Regions from separate parts of the Streptomyces sp. NPDC040589 genome, predicted to be linked through region 1. Evidence: riboswitches for the same ligand, from Rfam matches in the RefSeq annotation. Region 1 holds a riboswitch; each other region holds the start of a gene.
The links. A riboswitch is a leader RNA that binds a small molecule or an ion and turns the genes downstream of it on or off. The one in region 1 is predicted to bind cobalamin.

Region 1 (6,368 bases):
ATGCCCTGCGCCCAGTCGGGGAGGGGCACCTCGGGGAGGGTGACGAGGGTGTGCGTGCCGGGGATGGGGGAGCCCAGGACGATCGCGAAGAGAAGCCGGATGACCAGGACGGCGAGGGCGAGTTTGACGAAGGCGCCGTAGGAACGGGACCAGGGGGTCGGGGGGCGGCAGGTCGCCACGACGTAGGCGGAGACCGCGATGAGGAGGCAGAGGAGCAGGGGGTTGGTGGTGCGGGTGGCCGCGGTGCCGAGGGAGAGGGACCAGAGCCACCAGGCGCCGGGGTGCAGAGGGGCCCGGGGCCGGCGCGGGGGGTGGGAGGGCGCGTCGCTGAGCCGGTCCGCGCTGCTAAGCCTGGTCACGCCGCCGTACCTGCCAGATCGCCGCCGCCCCCAGTGCCGTCACCACGGCGATGCCCGCCAGCAGGCCCAGGGACGGGCCGTTGTCGTCGGACGTGTCCTTCTTCGCCGCCGATGACGACTTCCGGGAGCCGGACACCTGCTCTCCGCAGCCCTTCTCCGGATACCCCGCGATCGCGCACAGCAGGGCGTTCGTGTCGTAGCGCAGGGGCTTGGCGACCGTCGCGAGGGCCTGAGCCGTGGTCGCGTCGGGGGAGACCCGGGCGCAGGCCGTCCGGGCGGGGGGCGGGGTCTCGCCCTGGGGGGCGTCCGCCTTCGTGCCGGGGTCGATGACGAGCGCCACGCGCTTCTCGCCGTCCCGCGCGGGGGTCTTCGCGCAGATGGTGCCGAAGTCGGCTGTGCCGCGCGGCCGGGCCGCCTCGGAGGAGTCCTCGCTCACCGCGAAGCGGAAGCCCTGGACGTCGCCGTCCGAGGGGCGGGCCATGGACGGGCCCTGGGTGGCGTAGACCCAGCGGTCGCCTTCGCGGTCCCAGAACGACCAGTACCGGTAGCCGGCGGCCTGGGCCTGGCCCGCGCCCGCGATCAGCAGGAGCGAGGCCAGGAGGAGGAGAACGGCCCGGCGGATCACGACTGCTGCCTCTTCCTGCGGCCGGTGAAGAGGAAGCCGATGCCTATGCCGGCGACGAGGCAGACCCCGACGTACCACCAGACGCCGAAGAAGCCCGACTCCGAGTCGTCCTTCTCGTCGGTCGCCGAGGGCTGTTCGGGGGCCTGCGGGGCCGGGCCCGTCGCGTTGAGCTGCTTCACCAGGTCCGTGCCGCCGAAGTCACGCGGGTTCGCGCCCGTCGCGTGCGCGGCGAAGATCAGCTGGGCGTAGGCGGCGGGGCCGCCCTGCCCGGCCCAGCCGGCGGAGTTCTTCTCCAGCCACCGCACGGACTTCTCGGCCTGCGCGGTCTCGCCCTGCGCGGCGAGTGCCACGACCGCGTCGGCGGTGTTGCCGTGGTCGGGCTGGGGGTCCGAGCCGGCGAGGGCGGACGTGAGGTGGTTGTCGTCCTCGGCGAGGGTCTGCGTGAGGTACGCGGCTCCGTTGCCGGCGGCCTGCTGTGGCGTGGAGGGGTTCGCGCACGTGGCGTCGGACTTCTTGCCTGCCTCCACCACCATGCCCTTGCCCAGGGCGCCGAGGACACCGGCCGCCGTGGCGTCCGCGTTGGCGGTCAGCTCGCCCTTCTTGTCGGGCTGGAACGCGAAGGCGCCGTCGTCGTCCCCGCCGCAGGGGAGGGCGAGCTTCAGCAGGGCGTCGTAGGGCGACTTTCCGCCCTTGTCGACCTGGTCCGGCTTCTCGCCCGCGGCGGTCAGCGCGCCGATGACGACGGACGTCGAGTTGGTGTCGCTGGCGCCGCCGGGCGCGTAGCCCCAGCCGCCGTCCTCGTTCTGGACGGACTTCAGCCAGCCGACGGCCTTGTCGGCGACGGCGTCCTGTCCGCCGAGCGCGGAGAGGGCCTGGACGGCGGCGGACGTGGCGTTGGTGTCGAGCATGGTCTTGGCGTCGCACGCGGCGGCGGGGTCCGGGCGGTACGCGGCGAACCCGCCGTCCTCGCACTGCTGCCGGACCAGCCACTCCACGGACTTGGCGGCCGGCTTCTCACCCACCGTGTCCTGGGCCAGCAGGGCGAGCGACTGGCGCCAGACGCCGTCGAACCTGGGGTCCTTGTCTCCGTACAGGGCGGAGGGGAACGCCTGGGACGGCGAAGGGGACGGAGCGGCGGCGGCCGGCGTGGCGGCGCCGATCACGGTGACGGCGGCCAGGACCGCTGCGCTGCGGCGGACGTTCATGATCGGCGGGTGCCTCTCCCTGTGAGGGAGCCGGGCAGCACGGGACACCCCGGCGGCTCGGCTCCGTATACCTCGACGGTGCCGTGCACCGGCAGGTGCCGGGCACGTGAGCCGGTCACGATCCGTACGGGGCGATCCGGCTCCCGCCTGGCAGGGCGGTTCACGGTTGCGGGTCAGCGCCGGAATTGCACCGGCTTCTCCCTGTACGGTGTGATGACGACCCGCTCACTGTACCCGCACGTAGGAAAACGGGCTGAGGGTGCTGTGCTTGCCGGGTAGCTTCGCCCCATGCCGACCACACCACCGGGAAGACTCCTCGGCTCGGGCCGCCGCGCCGATGTGTACGAGATCGACGAGGGGTGGGTGCTGCGGCGGGAACGGGAGGGCGGGGGTGACGCCGCTGCCGAGGGCGCGGTGATGGAGCATGTGCGGGCCCACGGCTATCCGGTGCCCCGGGTCTGCCCGACCGGCTCGCGCACCGACCTGGTGATGGAACGGCTCTCCGGCCCGACCATGCTCCAGGCCTGCCTGGCGGGCACGCTGGACGTCACGGAGGCCGGCTCGATCCTGGCCCGGCTGCTGCGCGACCTCCACGCCCTTCCCGCCCTGCGCTCGGCCGACCCGGCGGTCCGCGTCCTCCATCTGGACCTCCACCCGGAGAACGTGATGCTCACGCCCGAGGGGCCTCGCGTCATCGACTGGTCCAACACGGAGGAGGGCGACCCGGGCCTGGACCGGGCCGCCACGGCGGTGATCCTCGCCCAGGCCGCCGTCTCCGACGACTCGCTCGCCACCCCCGCCCGCGCCATGCTGGCCGCCTTCCTCGCCGACCCGTCCCCGCTCACCCGGCCCGCCCTGACGGAGGCCCTGCGCCGCCGGGCCGCAAGTCCGACCATGACGCGTGGAGAGGTTGAACTGCTGGACGCGGCCGAGGAGTTGATCCTGTCCGTGAGGCAAAACGGTTAACGTGAAGCTCCACGACCACACGCAGGAGCGTCCATGACTGATCAGGTGGAGAACTCCGAGCAGGAGCCGCTCTCCAAGATCGATACCTCGGTTCCGCACTCGGCCCGGATCTGGAACTACTGGCTGGGCGGGAAGGACAACTACGAAGTCGACCGTGTGGCCGGTGACGCGTTCCGTGAGATCTTCCCCGGTATCGAGACCGGGGCCCGCGCCGCCCGCTACTTCCTCGCCCGCGCCGTCCGCCATCTCGCCGCCGAAGAGGGCATCCGCCAGTTCCTGGACATCGGCACCGGGCTGCCCAACGTGGACAACACCCACCAGATCGCCCAGCGGGTGGCTCCGGAGAGCCGGATCGTCTACGTCGACAACGACCCGCTGGTGCTGGCCCACGCCCGCGCGCTGCTCACCAGTACACCGGAAGGCGTCACCAACTACGTCGACGCCGACCTGCGCAAGCCGAGCACGATCGTCCGGGAAGCCGGGAAGACGCTGGACTTCGACCAGCCCGTCGCGCTCATGCTGATGGGCATCCTCGGCCACATCGAGGACCACGACGAGGCACGCTCGATCGTGTCGCAGCTGGTGGACGCCCTGCCTCCCGGCAGCTACCTCGTCCAGTACGACAGCACCGACACCAGCGAGGACTACGTCCGGGCCATCGGGCAGTACAACGACGGCGGCTCGATCCCGTACATCCTGCGCAGCCCCGAGCAGATCGCCCGCTACTTCGACGGTCTGGAGCTGCTGGAGCCGGGCGTCACGTCCTGCTCGCGCTGGCGTCCCGACGCCGAGGCTCTGGGCCTGCCCGCGGAGGTGCACCAGTACGGCGGCGTCGCCCTCAAGCGCTGAACCCGGCTGAACCCCGGGGGCCTCGCTCAGGTCTCCTGAAGTATGCGGTGCAGGATGGTCGGAGTCTCGTCCGGTGACTCGGCTTCGACCACCAGCCGGTTCATGGCGTCCCAGTAGCGCTCGATGTCGGCCGGCCGGTCGGGATAGAGCGCGGTGGTGAGCTGCTCGAGGTAGACCACGTCGGGCAACTGGCCACCGGGCAGCCGCAGGATGGTGACCGGACCGCCCTCCGCGGCATGCCCGCCGGAGAGGAACGGCAGGATCTGGACGGTGACCTGCGGCAGCCGGCAGATCTCGATGAGATGCCTGAGCTGGGCGCGCATCACGGCCGGCCCGCCCACCGGGCGCCGCAGCGCCGCCTCGTCGATCACGGCCCAGAGCTGGGCCGTGCCCGGCTGCCGGTGCAGGATCCGCTGCCGGGTCATCCGCAACGCCACCCGGCGGTCGATCTCGCGCGCATCGGCGTCGACGTGGGCGAGCTGGACCGCCGCACGCGCGTAGTCGGGGGTCTGGAGCAGCTCGGGAACGCGCTGTATCTGGTAGCAGCGGATGACGCTCGCCGCCTGTTCGGCACCGAGGTAGCTCTGTGTCCAGGAGGGCACCACGTCGCTGTAGTACTGCCACCAGGCGTGGGTGTTGGCCTGTTCGGCCAGCGCCAGCAGCGTGGCGCGTTCGGCCTCGTCCGTGACGCCGTAGAACGTGAGCAGGTCGGCGACGTCCCGCAGTTTGAACCCGTGGCGCCCGGCCTCCATGCGGCTGATCTTGGAGGAGGAGGCGCGGATGACCTCGCCCGCCTCCGCCCTGCCGATGCCCCGCGCGTCCCGCAGCCTGCGCAGCCGGGCGCCCAGCGCGAGCCGAGGCACCATGGGCCCGGCCGATCTCCCGTCCAGGACTCCGCTGAAGGGCGACGTTCGAGCGGCCTCTTCGGTGCCCATGGGCATGTCTCCTTGCGGTGGTACGCAGCGCCGCAGGCGTGGGGACGCCGCGGCTCGTTCATCCTAGATGCCCTGCCCTGACCCCATCCGGCTTATGCCGAAGGCGAGTTCGGCCGCGGAGTGGGACCACCGAAGGGAAGGTGAAGAGTCCGGGAGGCGAGCAGCCAGGTGCCGTCGGCCCGGTGGAAGGCGTCCTCGTAGTGCCCGGCCTGGACCGGCGGCCCGGCCGGGACCATGCCGCCGTCGTAGCCGTCGACGCGGTATGTCGTGAAGTACGAGATCGCCCTGGCGGTGTCCGGGGACTCCACCGTGACCAGGACGTTGGACATCATGCGGCGGGAGAGCCGGTCTGCGGGGCGGGAGCCGAAGTAGGCGCGCAGGGCGTCGCGTCCCTTGACCAGCCGCCCGTCCTCCGGCCACTGCCAGACACCGTCCTCGGTGAACAGCTCGGCGACGGAGGAGGGGTCGCCCAGGTCGAGCCGGTGGACGAAGTCGAGGATCAGGCGCTCGCAGGCGCGTTCGGCGAGGAGGTGCTCCATGGGGTCCATGGGCTTGGTCCTAGCATCCCGGGCGTCGGCGCATCGGCGGAATTACCTGGTCATGAGAGAGCGATGTACCTCACCGGCTCGCTCCCCGGCACCGCCTCCGCCCGGCCCAGCTTCACCAGGCGGCGCAGGTGCGCCTCGGCCTCCGAGACCGCGATGTTCCGGGAGCCGTACGGGATCTGGGCCCAGGGGCGGTTCCACTCCATGCGTTCGGCGAGCTGCCAGGGCGTGAGCGGCTCGGCGAGGAGGGCACGCAGGGCGGTGAGGCGGGCCTCGTGGTGGGTGAGCAGCTCGTGCACGCGGGCGGCTGCGCCCGGGAACGGGTGCTGGTGGGCCGGGAGCACCTCGGCGGGGGCGAGGCGGCCGACGCGTTCGAGGCTGTCGAGGTAGTCGCCGAGGGGGTCGGTGACCGTGGCGTCGTCCGGATCCTCGTAGAGGCCGATGTGCGGGGTGATCCCGGGCAGCAGGTGGTCGCCGGAGAACAGGCGGCCGTGGCCGGGCAGTCGGGCCGGGTGGTCCTCCTCCAGGTGCAGGCAGACGTGGCCGGGCGTGTGCCCCGGGGTCCAGATCGCGCGCAGGCGGCGGCCGGCCAGGTCCAGGAGTTCGCCCGGGACGATGTCGCGGTCGGGCAGGGCGGGGGAGAGGCCGGGCAGGGCGCGGGGCCGGGGGGTACGCAGCGGGGCGATGTGCTCCTCGGGCGCTCCGGCAGCGGTGAGCTTGGCCGTCATGTACGAGAACCAGCGCTCGGGACGGGCCTGACGGGTCCGTCGTACGACCGCGGTGTCCGCCGCGTGCATCGCGATCCAGGCGCCCGACGCCTCGCGGACCCGGCCGGACAGGCCGTGGTGGTCCGGGTGGTGGTGGGTGATGACCACGCCGTGGAT
Region 2 (6,368 bases), on a different contig from region 1:
CCTACGCCGGTCTGCGCTCGGTCGCCGTCCACGGCAAGCGGCTGCTGCTCAACGGCGAACCCGTCTTCCAGCGGCTCGTCCTCGACCAGGGCTACTACCGGGACGGCCTGATGACCGCCCCGACCGACGCCGACCTCGTCCGGGACATCGAACTGGGCCTGCGGGCGGGCTTCAACGGCGCCCGTCTGCACCAGAAGGTCTTCGAGGAGCGCTACCTCCACCACGCCGACCGGCTCGGCTATCTGGTCTGGGGCGAGTTCGGCGACTGGGGCTGCGAGACCGGCGCACGCGACGACAACCAGCGCCCCGACGCCTCCTACGTCACCCAGTGGCTGGAGGCCCTGGAGCGCGACCACTCCCACCCCTCGATCGTCGGCTGGTGCCCGCTGAACGAGACGTACCAGCCGCTGCACGACCGCGTCACCGGGCTCGACGACGTCACCCGGGCGATGTTCCTGGCCACCAAGCAGGCCGACCCCACCCGCCCGGTGATCGACGCGTCCGGCTACGCCCACCGGGTGCCGGAGACCGACGTCTACGACTCGCACTGCTACGAGCAGGACCCCGACGCCTTCGCCAAGACGATGGAGGGTCTGGCGCAGGACCGGCCGTACGTCAACCAGGCGCCGGACGGACGGCCGTGGTCGGTGCCCTACCGTGGACAGCCGTACTTCTGCAGCGAGTTCGGCGGTATCTGGTGGGACCCGGACGCGGCGGCCGGCACGGATGGCGACGACCAGGACACCTCCTGGGGCTACGGGCAACGGCCGCGCAGTGCCGAGGAGTTCATCGCGCGCTTCACCGGCCTGACCGGCGTACTGCTCCACGACCCGGACATGTTCGGCTACTGCTACACCCAGCTCACCGACGTCTTCCAGGAACGCAACGGCGTCTACCGCTTCGACCGCTCCGAGAAGGTCGACACCACACTCCTGCGCGACGCCCAGGCCCGCCCGTCCGCCTTCGAGGACACGCCACGGCATCCACCTCGGCACCGTGGTGGGGTGCGTCGCGGGCGGACAAACGCATTTCGGGCGGCCGGGTACGCCTCCTTGCCAACTCCCGAACCGTGCCCTTGAGTTCATCGGCGCAGGGCTCTGGCGGCCTCCAGAACTCCTGGGCTACCGTCGGTAACACCCCTTGGTTGTCACAGGGGCCTCTCCCGACCCCTGCGCACCTCCTCCGGAAGGCGGCCCATGGAACACCCGTCAGAACCCGCCGCGTTCACCCGCCGCCGTGCCCTGACCGTGGCGGGCGGTGTGCTCGCCGGTGCCGCGCTCGCGCAGGCGACGTTCCCGGCCTTCGCGGCCGGCGCCGGATCGTCGGACGCGGACGCCATCGTCATCGGCCACGGCCTCGCCGGGCTCGTCGCCACCGCCGAACTGGCCGCCGCCGGACGCAAGGTGCTGCTGCTCGACCAGGAGCCGGAGGCCAGCCTGGGCGGGCAGGCCTTCTGGTCCTTCGGCGGGCTGTTCTTCGTCGACTCCCCCGAGCAGCGCCTGATGGGCATCAAGGACTCGCAGGAACTGGCCTGGCAGGACTGGCTGGGCACGGCCGGCTTCGACCGCGGCATCACCGACCCGTCGGGCCAGGACCACTGGGCTCACAAGTGGGCCGAGGCGTACGTGGACTTCGCCTCGGGGGAGAAGCACTCCTGGCTCGCGGGGCTCGGTATGCAGTGGTTCCCGATCGTCGGCTGGGCCGAGCGCGGCGGCGGCCTCGCGGACGGGCACGGCAACTCCGTACCCCGCTTCCACGTCACCTGGGGCACCGGTCCTGCCGTGGTCGAGCCCTTCGAGAAGAAGGTGCGCGCGGCCGTGGAGGACGGCAAGGTGACGTTCAGGTTCCGCCACCGGGTGGACGACCTGATCGTCACGAACGGCGCCGTCACCGGGGTACGCGGAAAGGTCCTGGAGCCCAGCAGCGCGGCACGCGGCAAGCCCAGCTCCCGCAAGGTCGTCGGCGACTTCGAACTGAGCGCCCCCGTCGTGATCGTCACCTCGGGCGGCATCGGCGCCAACCACGACCTCGTCCGGCAGAACTGGCCCGCGCGCCTCGGTACGCCCCCGAAGTCCATGATCACGGGTGTGCCCGCGCACGTGGACGGCCGGATGCTCGCGATCACCGAGAAGGCGGGCGGACGGATCGTCAACCCCGACCGCATGTGGCACTACACCGAGGGCCTGAAGAACTACGACCCGATCTGGCCCGACCACGGCATCCGCATCCTGCCCGGCCCGTCCTCCATGTGGTTCGACGCCACGGGCAAGCGCTTCTCCAGCCCCGACATCCCGGGCTACGACACACTCCACACCCTCAAGTCGATCACCGACACCGGATACGACTACTCCTGGTTCGTCACGACCCAGAAGATCATCGCCAAGGAGTTCGCGCTCTCCGGCTCGGAGCAGAACCCGGACCTCACCGAGAAGAACGTCTGGAAGCTGCTGTCGCGCATCTGGCAGACCCCCGAGCCGATCGAGCGGTTCAAGGAGAAGGGCGAGGACTTCGTCGTCGCCACGACCCTGCCCGAACTCGTCGCCGGCATGAACAAACTGACGGGGGACGACCTGATCGACCTGGCCGGTCTGCAGCGGCAGATCGAGGCCCGCGACCGCGAGATCGCCAACCCGTACACCAAGGACGCCCAGGTCATGGGCATCCGCAACGCCCTCGCCTACCCCGGCGACACCCTCAGCCGCACCGCCTCCGCCCACCGGATCCTGGACGCCGGCGCGGGCCCGCTGATCGCCGTACGCCTCAACATCCTCACCCGCAAGACCCTCGGCGGCCTGCAGACCGACCTCGCCGGCCGCGTCCTGAACGCCTCCGGCAAGCCGATCAACGGTCTGTACGCGGCCGGCGAGGTCGCAGGCTTCGGCGGAGGCGGCGTCCACGGCTACCGCTCCCTCGAAGGCACCTTCCTCGGCGGCTGCCTCTTCTCGGGCCGAGCGGCGGGCCGGGCGGCGGCGGCCGCGACCGCGAGCTGAACGGCTCGGCGGACCTGAGGCGGCGGCCGGGCGGCCGTACACGGCGCTCGCCTGCCGTCCGCCGTGCCTGAAGCGCCCGGCGGCACCAGGTCCGGCGAGCGGGCCGGCGCCGAAGCAACTGCCGCCGCAGGCTCCTACGGCCCCGGCCGGGGGCGAGCCCGTGTGCGGGCCCGCCCCCGGCCCCTTGCTTCAGGACGTCACACCGGCCGGTCCCTCACCGCCCCGGTGTCTGACCGAGTTCGGCCCGGACGGTCCGGGCCGCCGTGACCAGGTTCTCCAGGGAGGCGCGGGTTTCGGTCCAGCCGCGTGTCTTCAGGCCGCAGTCGGGGTTGACCCACAGCCGTTCGGCGGGGATGGCCTTCAGGCCGGTGCGCAGCAGGTCGGCCGCCTCCTCCGCACCGGGAACCCGCGGGGAGTGGATGTCGTAGACACCCGGCCCCGCCTCGCGCGGATAGCCGTGCGAGGCGAGCTCGTGGGCGACCTGCATATGAGAGCGGGCGGCCTCCAGGCTGATGACGTCCGCGTCGAGGTCGTCGATGGCCTGCACGATGTCGCCGAACTCGGCGTAGCACATGTGCGTGTGGATCTGCGTGTCCGGCCGCACGCCGCCCGTGCTGAGCCGGAAGGCCTCCGTGGCCCACCCCAGATACTCCGGCCGGTCGGCGGCACGCAGCGGCAGGGTCTCGCGCAGGGCGGGCTCGTCGACCTGGATGACCGACGTCCCGGCCGCCTCCAGGTCCCTCACCTCGTCGCGCAGGGCGAGGGCGACCTGCCGGGCCGTCTCGGCACGCGGCTGGTCGTCACGGACGAAGGACCAGGCGAGCATGGTGACCGGGCCGGTGAGCATGCCCTTGACCGGACGGTCCGTGAGGGACTGCGCGTACGTCGTCCAGCGCACGGTCATCGGCTCGGGCCGGGAGATGTCGCCGGCCAGGATCGGCGGACGGACGTAGCGGGTGCCGTAGGACTGGACCCAGCCGTGCTGCGTGGCGAGACAGCCGGTGAGCTGCTCCGCGAAGTACTGGACCATGTCGTTGCGTTCGGCCTCGCCGTGCACCAGTACATCCAGTCCGGCCTTCTCCTGGAAGGAGATCACCTCCTGGATCTCGGCCTTGATGCGCTCCTCGTAGCCGGCCGTGCCGATACGGCCCGCGCGCAGGTCCGCCCGGGCGGTACGTACCTCACCGGTCTGCGGGAAGGAGCCGATCGTGGTGGTCGGCAGCAGGGGCAGCCCGAGCCGGGCGCGCTGGGCGGCGGTCCGCTCGGCGTACGGCAGCGAGCGGCGGGCGTCCGCCTCGGACACCGCGGCCGTGCGGGCACGGACGGCCGGGTCACGGGTGATCGGGGAGTTCGCCCGGGAGAACAGGTCCGCCCGGTTCGCGGCGAGTTGCGCGCCGATCGTGTCCGTGCCCCGCGCGAGACCGCGCGCGAGGGTGACGATCTCGGCGGTCTTCTGCTGAGCGAAGGCGAGCCAGCGCAGGACCTGTGGCTCGATGTCCCGCTCCGCCCCCGTGTCCAGCGGCACGTGCAGGAGGGAGCAGGAGGCCGAGACGTCGACCCGGTCGGCGAGGCCCAGGAGCGTGCCGAGCCGGGAGAGCGAGGCCGCCAGGTCATTGATCCAGATGTTGCGGCCGTTGACGACACCGGCGACCAGCCGCTTGCCCGGCAGACCGCCGACCGCGGCCAGATCGTCCAGGTTGGCCGCCGCCGACTCCGTGAAGTCCACCGCGAGTCCCTCGACCGGCGCCTTCGCCAGCACCGGCAGGGCGTTCCCGAGCCGGTCGAAGTACGAGGCGACCAGCAGTTTCGACCGGTCGGTGAGGGCTCCGAGGTCGCGATAGGCGCGCTCGGCGGCGTTCAGCTCGGCCGGGGTCCGGTCCTGGACCAGGGCCGGCTCGTCCAGCTGGACCCACTCGGCGCCCGCCGCGCGCAGGTCGGCGAGGACCTCGGAGTACACGGGCAGCAGCCGGTCCAGGAGCGTGAGCGGCTCGAAGTCCGCGGGCACCCCCGGAGCGGGCTTGGCGAGGAGCAGATACGTGACGGGGCCGACGAGGACGGGGCGCGCGGTGTGGCCGAGCGCCAGCGCTTCGCGCAGCTCGGCGACCTGCTGGGACGAGTCGGCGGTGAACACCGTGTCCGGACCCAGCTCGGGCACCAGGTAGTGGTAGTTCGTGTCGAACCACTTGGTCATCTCCAGCGGCGCCACGTCCTGCGTGCCACGCGCCATGGCGAAGTAGCCGTCCAGGGCGTCCGCCTCGACGGCGTCCCGGTGGCGGCCGGGGATCGCGCCGACCATGACGGTGGTGTCCAGGACGTGGTCGTAGAGCGAGAAGTCGCCCGTCGGGACCTCGTCGATGCCGGCGTCGGCCAGCTGCCGCCAGTTCGAGGCACGCAGGTCGGCGGCGGTGGCCCGGAGGGCGTCGGCGGTGACGCGGCCCTTCCAGTAGCCCTCGATCGCCTTCTTCAGCTCCCGGTTCCGTCCCTGGCGGGGGTAGCCGTACACGGTGGCCCGTGCTGCCGCGGCTGCGGGCTTGGTGGTCACGGAGATCTCCTTCGCGAGACGAATCCCTGAGATCCCGGCGACGGGACGAGAGCGCGAAGGGGTGACGAACCGGACGGAGACGACCTCGCGCGACACAGCGCGGACGTCCGCCTGGTAGGTACGCCGACCCGCCCTCGAGGTCACCGGAATGTCCGCGCACGGATCGTCCGCGCGCGGGCAGTTGGCAGGTCTTCGGACTCGCGGGCACGTCTCACCGTGTGAGAACACCTACTGGCCGTCGCTTCCCGGGCCCCTCGTGGGCCCAGTGCGTATGACGGCGGTCGTTCCCGCTCACCGCTGCGGGGCAGTCCCGGATTCCCACCGGGTTCCCTCTTGCGACGCATCCCGCCTGGCGGACGGGGCGAACCAGCTGCACCGCCAGCCTATACACGGGAAGGCCGCGGAAGCGACCCTCAGCCGCCGCTCACCGGCCGCCCCGCCGCCAGCGCGGCCAGCTCGTCCGGGGTGCGCGGGCCGGGCGCCGAACCGGTCAACAGCCCTTGCGCGCGCAGAAGGTCCGCGGCGGCGGCACCCCACGGCAACCGCAGTCCCGCCTGCCGGAGGAGGTCGGTCCGGGCCAGTGCCGTCGGCGCCGGAGCGAGGTGCACACCGTCCGGGGTGAGGAGCGCCGCGTCGTCGGCCCAGCGCAGGGCGAGATCGACGTCGTGAGTGGCCATCACCACCGTGGTGCCGTTCGCACGCAGCCCGTCGAGCGTGGCCAGGAGCCGTTCCTGGCCGTCGGGGTCGAGTCCGGCCGTCGGCTCGTCGAGGACCAGGACACGCGGCCGCATGGCGACCGCGCCCGCGATGGCGGTCCGCTTGCGCTGCCCGTAGGA
Region 3 (6,368 bases), on a different contig from region 1:
GACACCGGCGCCGAGCGCGGCCTGGAGGGAGAACAGGGCCGACTCGATCTCACCGGACGGCGGTTCGTACAGCGGCGAGAACCAGGGCTTGTAGTCCGGCTCGATCTCGGTGATCGCCGTCTCCGCCTCACCGTCGGCGCCCGTGAACGGCTCCTCCTTGTGGTCGCCGAGGCCGAGCGCGAGCGGCAGTACGGCGAGCGCTACCACCGCGAGCAGCAGCAGGAGGTTGATCTTCGTGTTCTTCTTCATCGGGCCGCCGCCTCGGTCTCGGTCACGGACTGCTTCTTGGCGAGGAGTACGCCCAGCCGGGTCAGTTCGCCCTTGCTGGACTGCACCAGCAGCCGCATCACGAGCACCGTCAGCAGCCCCTCGCTGACCGCGAGCGGGATCTGGGTGACGGCGAAGATGGTGCCGAACTTTCCGAGCGCGCCCACGAATCCGCTGCCCGGGTCGGGGAAGGCGAGCGCCAGCTGCACGCTGGTGACGCAGTACGTGGACAGGTCGGCGAAGAACGCCCCGAAGAAGACCGCGACCATCAGCGGCACGTCGTACCGCCGCAGCAGTTTGTACACGGCGTATCCGGCCCAGGGCCCGACGATCGCCATGGAGAACACGTTGGCGCCGAGCGTGGTCAGACCGCCGTGTGCGAGCAGCAGCGCCTGGAAGAGCAGGGTGATGGTGCCCAGCACCGCCATGATGGGTGGCCGGAAGAGGATGGCTCCCAGGCCCGTTCCGGTGGGGTGGGAGCAACTGCCGGTGACCGACGGCAGTTTCAGAGCGGACAGGACGAACGTGAAGGCACCGGAGGCACCGAGGAGCAGGGTGCTCTCTGGGTGCTCGCGCACTTCACGGGTGAGCGACCGGACCCCGTGGACGACGAACGGCGCCGACGCGACGCCCCAGGCGACCGCGTGTGCCGGCGGCAGAAATCCCTCGGCTATGTGCATGGCTCAGCAGACCCTCTCCAGCACCTCGTGGATGGTTGACGCGCCTTGGCCGGTCTCCTGGCTTACGGGTACCACCGCCCGTACTCCGCCTTCCCGGGTCACAAGGACCCAGTGGCTGCCCGTGAGGGCCGGAGCCGGACTTCCCGATTCACAGTGGCGAGGGCCGCACCGGCATCACACCGGCTTTCCCGTTCACCAAGGCGTGGTGACAGTAATGCCGAGATAAGGACGATGACAAGCCACCCGAGGGGGCGCGCGAGGGGGCGACCGCTCGCACACCGGCGCAGGGCCGCTCAGTCGTCGCCCCCGTCGTCATCGTCGTCGCCGTTCTCCCAGGTCTGACGGGGCTTCTCCTGCTGGGGTTTGTCCGCCATTCGCGGCGGGTCGGCCGTCTCCTGCGCCGGAGTCGTGGGGCTGGGCGTCTCTTCGACGGGGGTCGGGGGAGGAGGCGCGGTGGTGGACGGGGTGATATCGGCCACTGTGCCGACGGCCGGAGCAGTGGCGTCCGGAGCCGTGTCCGCCCCCGGAGCGGAGGAAAGGGGCGAGGCGGAGCCGGCGGACGGCGTGGCGGCGGGGCTGCTCGCGGAGGGGGACGCGTCGGGTTCCGTGCCCTGCGTCGCGGTGTCGTCGGGCGAGAACCACAGCATGCCGGCGAGCATCGCGGCGGCGAAGAGCGCCGCCGCGGCGACCGTCGCCGCCGCTCTGCGCCGGTTGTCGTTGCCGCCCCGGGGTGCGGCGCGACGCGAACGACCGGCCTGGGGCGTGCGGCCGGTGCGCAGACCCGGGGCGCCGGGCAGCGCGTACGTGGCCGGGTCGCGGGTCTCGGTGGCCGGATACGGCCTCGGCGTGGCGGACGTCACCGGGGGCGCGGCCTCCGGCAGCGGCTCGGGCAGTCCTCGCCAGGCACCGCCGGCGAACCACTCGGCGGTCCGCTGGGCGGTGGGCCGGTCCTCGGGCTGCTTGGCGAGCAGGCCGAGCAGGTAGTTCTCGAAGGCCGGCGGGAGTCCGGCGACACCGAGCTCGCGGGGCGGTACGGGTGCGGAATCGAGGTGCTGGTGGAGGAGCGCGACGGCGGTGTCGGCCTGGAACGGCGGCCGTCCGCTGAGGAGTTGGTAGAGCAGACACCCCAGGGAGTACATGTCGGAGGCGGGACCGGCGGGCTGGCCCAGGGCGCGTTCGGGCGCGAGGTAGAGGCCGGTACCGACGATCTGGCCGGTGGCGGTGAGCGCGGCGCCGGGATCGTCGAGGAAGCGGGCGATGCCGAAGTCGCCGATCTTCAGGGTGCCGTGGGCGTCCAGCAGGAGGTTGGCGGGTTTGACGTCACGGTGGACGATGCCCTGCGCGTGTGCGGCGGCGAGCCCGGCGGCGGCCTGCGCGGCGAGATCGGCCACCCGCTCGGCGGGAAGCGCGCCGGAGACGGCCAGCACCCCGGCGAGGCTGTCTCCTTCGACCAGTTCCATCACCAGGTACAGCCGGTTGTCGTACTCGCCGAAGTCCAGGACACCGACCAGATTGGGGTGGTTGAGACGCCCGGCGGTCTGGGCCTCCAGACGGAACCGTGAGGCCGCCGTGACGTCGGTGTCCTGGGGCAGCAGCAGCTTGACGGCCACCGCTCTGGCGAGCGTCTCGTCGTACGCGCGCCAGACCTCTCCCATTCCACCGCGCCCGATCTCAACATCCAGCCGGTAGCGGCCCGCTAGCAGCACTCGTCCTCGTCTCATGCGTGGGGGAAGGTACGTCGCCGCATGCCGAACTCCCCGTTTTGACGCGGGGGTTGGTGGGGAACATCGCAGCCGACCCAGGATACTGGCGCCGCGTGGCCAATGATCTCCGCAGCGGGGGAGAGGGACGGTACGGTCCCGGAAATCCGGGAGCGGAGGAGTCGCCCGGCTGGGTGACGGTGCGGTGCGCGCGGTTGCCGGGGGTGTCCTTCGCGCGCCTCGGGGCGCCGGGGTCGTCTTCTGGTGCCCGGGTGTGCCGGATCAGGCCGTCTCGTCCGCCCCCTCTGCCCGCTCCTCCCGGCGCGGCAGCAGAGCCACCGTCAGGGCCGGTACGGCCGCGAGGACCAGCCAGGGCACGGCGGCCGGGAGGCCGAGGTCGAGCAGGGAGCCGGTGGCCGCGCTGCCGGCCAGGACGATCAGTCCGGAGACGGAGGACAGCGCGCCCATGTAGAGGCCGATCCGGCCCTCCTCGGCCAGGTCGGGCACCCAGGCGCGGGCGGCGGGCACGACCAGCATCTGTCCCACGGTGAGCAGCACGACGAAGCCCGCGGCGGGCAGCAGTCCGGTGACTCCCGTCCAGCCGGCGGGGCGCGCCGCGGCCACCACCGCGAAACCGGCCGCGATCAGCAGCAGCCCGGCCGTCATGGAGCGGCGCAGGTCCAGCCGGTCGCCCGCCCAGCGGGTCACCGGCAGCTGGGTGAACACCACCAGCACCGAGGACAGGGCGAACAGCCAGGACAGCGGCGCCTGGGAGCCCGCCGCGCGCTGCACCTCGTCCGGCAGGGCCAGATACAGCTGGTTGTAGGCGAGCAGGTACGAGCCGTACGCCCCGCACAGGGCCAGGAAGCGGCGGTTGCGCAGCAGCACGCGCGCCCCGCCCCCCTCCCGGGTACGGACCCGGCCCGGGATGTGCTGCGGCATCAGCCACAGATGCCCGGCCAGGACGAGCACGAAGACCGCCGCACCGGCGAGGCACGCGGTGCGGAAGTCGACGGCGAGCAGCAACCCGCCGAGCAGCGGTCCGACGAAGGCCCCGGCCTGGCCCGCGACGCTGAACAGGGCCAGGAGACGCGTGCGCGAGCCGTGTCCCTCCTCCTCCCAGACCACCGCCTGGCGGGCCACCTCGGACTCCACGGCGGGAGAGAACAGCGCCGCGGCGAAACCGATCACCAGGACGGCGCCGATCACGGCCCAGCTCGCCTCCGCGTACCCGAGCCACGCGAACCCGGCGATCCGCAGCACACAGCCGGCCAGCACGACCGGCCGCACCCCGAACCGGTCGACGAGCCAGCCGCCGACCACGAACAGCCCCTGCTGGCTGAAGGTGCGCAGCCCGAGCACGAATCCGACCAGCCAGCCCGCCATGCCGATCGCGGTGCCGAGATGCTCGGCGAGGAACGGCAGGACCGCGTAGAAGCCGACGTTGAAGGCGAGCTGGGTCAGGATCAGCAGCCGCAGCAGCGGCGACAGCTCCGTCCAGAGCCGCCAGGCGCTCTCGCGCGGGGTCTTGGACGTACGGGCGGCCCGGCGGGCCAGCACGCGGGAGATGAGGTCGGTCATCGTTCTTCTGCCGGTGAGGTGGACGTGGACACAGAGGCCAGGAAGGCGCCGGGGCTGTTCCGCTGCCGCTGCGGGGGCATGGCCCGTTCCCCGGGCGGCCCGGCCGGGCCCTCGGGCTTCCTGCGCCGCCGGGGCAGCCGTACGCCGTCCGCGGCCGTCACCGCGAGCGCCCCGAGCAGGGCGAGTACGGCGGCGGGGAAGAGGACGGCCCACGGGGCGCGCTCGGCGTACGGCTGGTTCTCGGCGAGCAGCAGGCCCCACTCGGGGGACGGCGGCTGGGCGCCCAGGCCGAGGAAGCCGAGCGCGGCGAGGCTCAGCGCGATGCCGGGCAGCCGGAGCAGGGCGTGCCGGGCCACCGGCGACAGCACGGCCGGCAGCAGTTCGTGCCAGAGCAGGTACCAGCGGCCGGCGCCCAGCGCGCGGGTCGCGGCCAGGTGGGTGGTCGCGCGTTCCTGCCGCAGCAGGGAGGACGTGTGGGCGGCCAGCGGGGACCAGGCCACGACGCTCACGGCGAACGCCGGCGTCCAGGGCCCGCTGCCCGCGATGCCGGCGACGAGGAGTCCGGCCAGGACGGGCGGCACGGCGGCGACGGTGTCGACCAGCGGCCCCGACAGCCTCGGCAGCAGGCCCAGCAGCAGCCCGGCGACGAGGGCGGCGGCGCTCACCGCGAGGGCGATGCCGAGGGTGGTCAGCGCGCCGTGGGAGACCCGGGCCAGGACGTCCCGGCCCAGCGCGTCCGTCCCGAACGGGTGCGCCAGGGAGGGGGGCCGCAGCCTGGCGAGGGTGTCCAGGGCGAGCGCGTCGCGGGGCAGGCCGAACCCGATGACGACGGCGAGCAGTGCCCCGTAGAGCAGGGGCAGGGCGCGGGGCGCGGACGGGCCGGGCCGGTGCAGGGAGTGCAGGGCGCCGTCGCGCAGCGCGGGCCCGATGAGCAGCCGGGCCGACAGCCGGGCGAGGACCCCGGCGAGGGCCGCGACCAGGACGAGGGCGAGGGTGCCGGTCTGCAGGACGGGCAGGTCCTGGGCGAGGGCGGCGTGCAGGGTGAGCCGGCCCAGGCCCGGGATGTCGAAGATCTGCTCTACGGCGACCGAGCCGCCCGTCAGGCCGACCACGAACAGGCCCAGATTGGGCAGCAGTCCGGGCACGCAGCGGCGCACCGCCTGCCGTGCCACGGACCTCGGCGGGACGCCGCGTGCCGCGGCCGCCAGGGCCCACGGTTCGGCGAACGCGCCGGGCAGCAGGTCGTCCAGCATCCGTCCGAGGATCGCCCCGGCGGGCAGACCGAGGGCCAGCGACGGCAGCACCATCCACTGCGGCCCGTACCAGCCGAGGGCGGGCAGCCAGCCCAGCTGGACGCCGATCACCGAGGCCAGCACGGAGGCGACGAGGAACTCGGGCAGCGCGGCCGGCACCGCCGACGCCGTGCCGCCGGGGCCGCGTGCGGCGAGTCGCCCCCGCGAGCCGACCCGGAGTGTGCGGGCGCACACCGCCGCCACGGTGCCCGCCGCGACCACGAGCGCCCCGGACATCAGCAGCAGCGACGCGCCGAGCGCCTGCACCACGCCGGGCAGCACCTGGCCGCCGGACACCCACGACGTGCCCGCGTCCCCGTGCAGCAGCCCGCCCAGCCAGCGGCCGAGCAGTGCCGGCGGGCCGTCGTCCAGGCCGAGCTGGTCGCGGATGGCGCGCAGGGTCTCGGGCGTCGGATCGCGGTCCGCCGAGCGAGCCTTGAGCACGGTCAGCGCCGGGTCGGTGCGCGACAGCCACGGCAGCAGCCCGATCGCGCTCACCAGGGCGGTCATGAGCACGGCCCGCCACAGCAGCGTCGGGGCGCCGCCCCGAGCGAGGACGCGCAGGGCGGCGAGGCCCTTGGCCAGGGGTGAGGTCGAGGTGTTCAGCGTCGTCCCCGTGGTGCTCAAGCGAAGGGAATCTCGAAGTGCACCACGCCGGTGCCTCCGCCGGGCACTTCCTCCCGCTCGTCGCACACCACCTTGCCCAGCGTCCGCCACAGGCCCATCGCACCGGGCGAGTGCGGGTATGTGTGCAGATACACGGAGCGGTAACCACCGTCGGCCCGGGCGAAGTCGACCAGGCCTGCCACCAGCCGCCGGGCCAGTCCGCGCCGCCGGTGTGCGGGGCC

Region 2: linked by a shared signal. The riboswitch ahead of metE (5-methyltetrahydropteroyltriglutamate--homocysteine S-methyltransferase) and the one ahead of ACZ58V_RS16825 (prenyltransferase/squalene oxidase repeat-containing protein) in region 1 are both predicted to bind cobalamin.
Region 3: linked by a shared signal. The riboswitch ahead of ACZ58V_RS07800 (energy-coupling factor ABC transporter permease) and the one ahead of ACZ58V_RS16825 (prenyltransferase/squalene oxidase repeat-containing protein) in region 1 are both predicted to bind cobalamin.

What each region holds. Positions count from the first base shown of each region.
Region 1 covers NZ_JBVIWP010000003.1:957,681-964,048, forward strand. The annotation lists gene ACZ58V_RS16815 (energy-coupling factor transporter transmembrane component T) at 1-359, opposite strand, end outside; gene ACZ58V_RS16820 (SCO2322 family protein) at 346-984, opposite strand; gene ACZ58V_RS16825 (prenyltransferase/squalene oxidase repeat-containing protein) at 981-2,189, opposite strand; cobalamin riboswitch at 2,302-2,442, opposite strand; gene ACZ58V_RS16830 (phosphotransferase) at 2,478-3,155, shown strand; gene ACZ58V_RS16835 (SAM-dependent methyltransferase) at 3,189-4,004, shown strand; gene ACZ58V_RS16840 (helix-turn-helix domain-containing protein) at 4,031-4,939, opposite strand; gene ACZ58V_RS16845 (nuclear transport factor 2 family protein) at 5,032-5,487, opposite strand; gene ACZ58V_RS16850 (MBL fold metallo-hydrolase) at 5,538-6,368, opposite strand, start outside.
Region 2 covers NZ_JBVIWP010000002.1:178,800-185,167, reverse strand. The annotation lists gene ACZ58V_RS07830 (glycoside hydrolase family 2 protein) at 1-1,079, shown strand, start outside; gene ACZ58V_RS07825 (FAD-binding dehydrogenase) at 1,197-2,990, shown strand; gene metE (5-methyltetrahydropteroyltriglutamate--homocysteine S-methyltransferase) at 3,205-5,532, opposite strand; cobalamin riboswitch at 5,699-5,918, opposite strand; gene ACZ58V_RS07815 (energy-coupling factor ABC transporter ATP-binding protein) at 5,946-6,368, opposite strand, start outside.
Region 3 covers NZ_JBVIWP010000002.1:171,158-177,525, reverse strand. The annotation lists gene ACZ58V_RS07805 (energy-coupling factor ABC transporter substrate-binding protein) at 1-249, opposite strand, end outside; gene ACZ58V_RS07800 (energy-coupling factor ABC transporter permease) at 246-947, opposite strand; cobalamin riboswitch at 978-1,162, opposite strand; gene ACZ58V_RS07795 (serine/threonine-protein kinase) at 1,241-2,668, opposite strand; gene ACZ58V_RS07790 (MDR family MFS transporter) at 2,930-4,228, opposite strand; gene ACZ58V_RS07785 (ABC transporter permease subunit) at 4,225-6,030, opposite strand; gene ACZ58V_RS07780 (GNAT family N-acetyltransferase) at 6,144-6,368, opposite strand, start outside.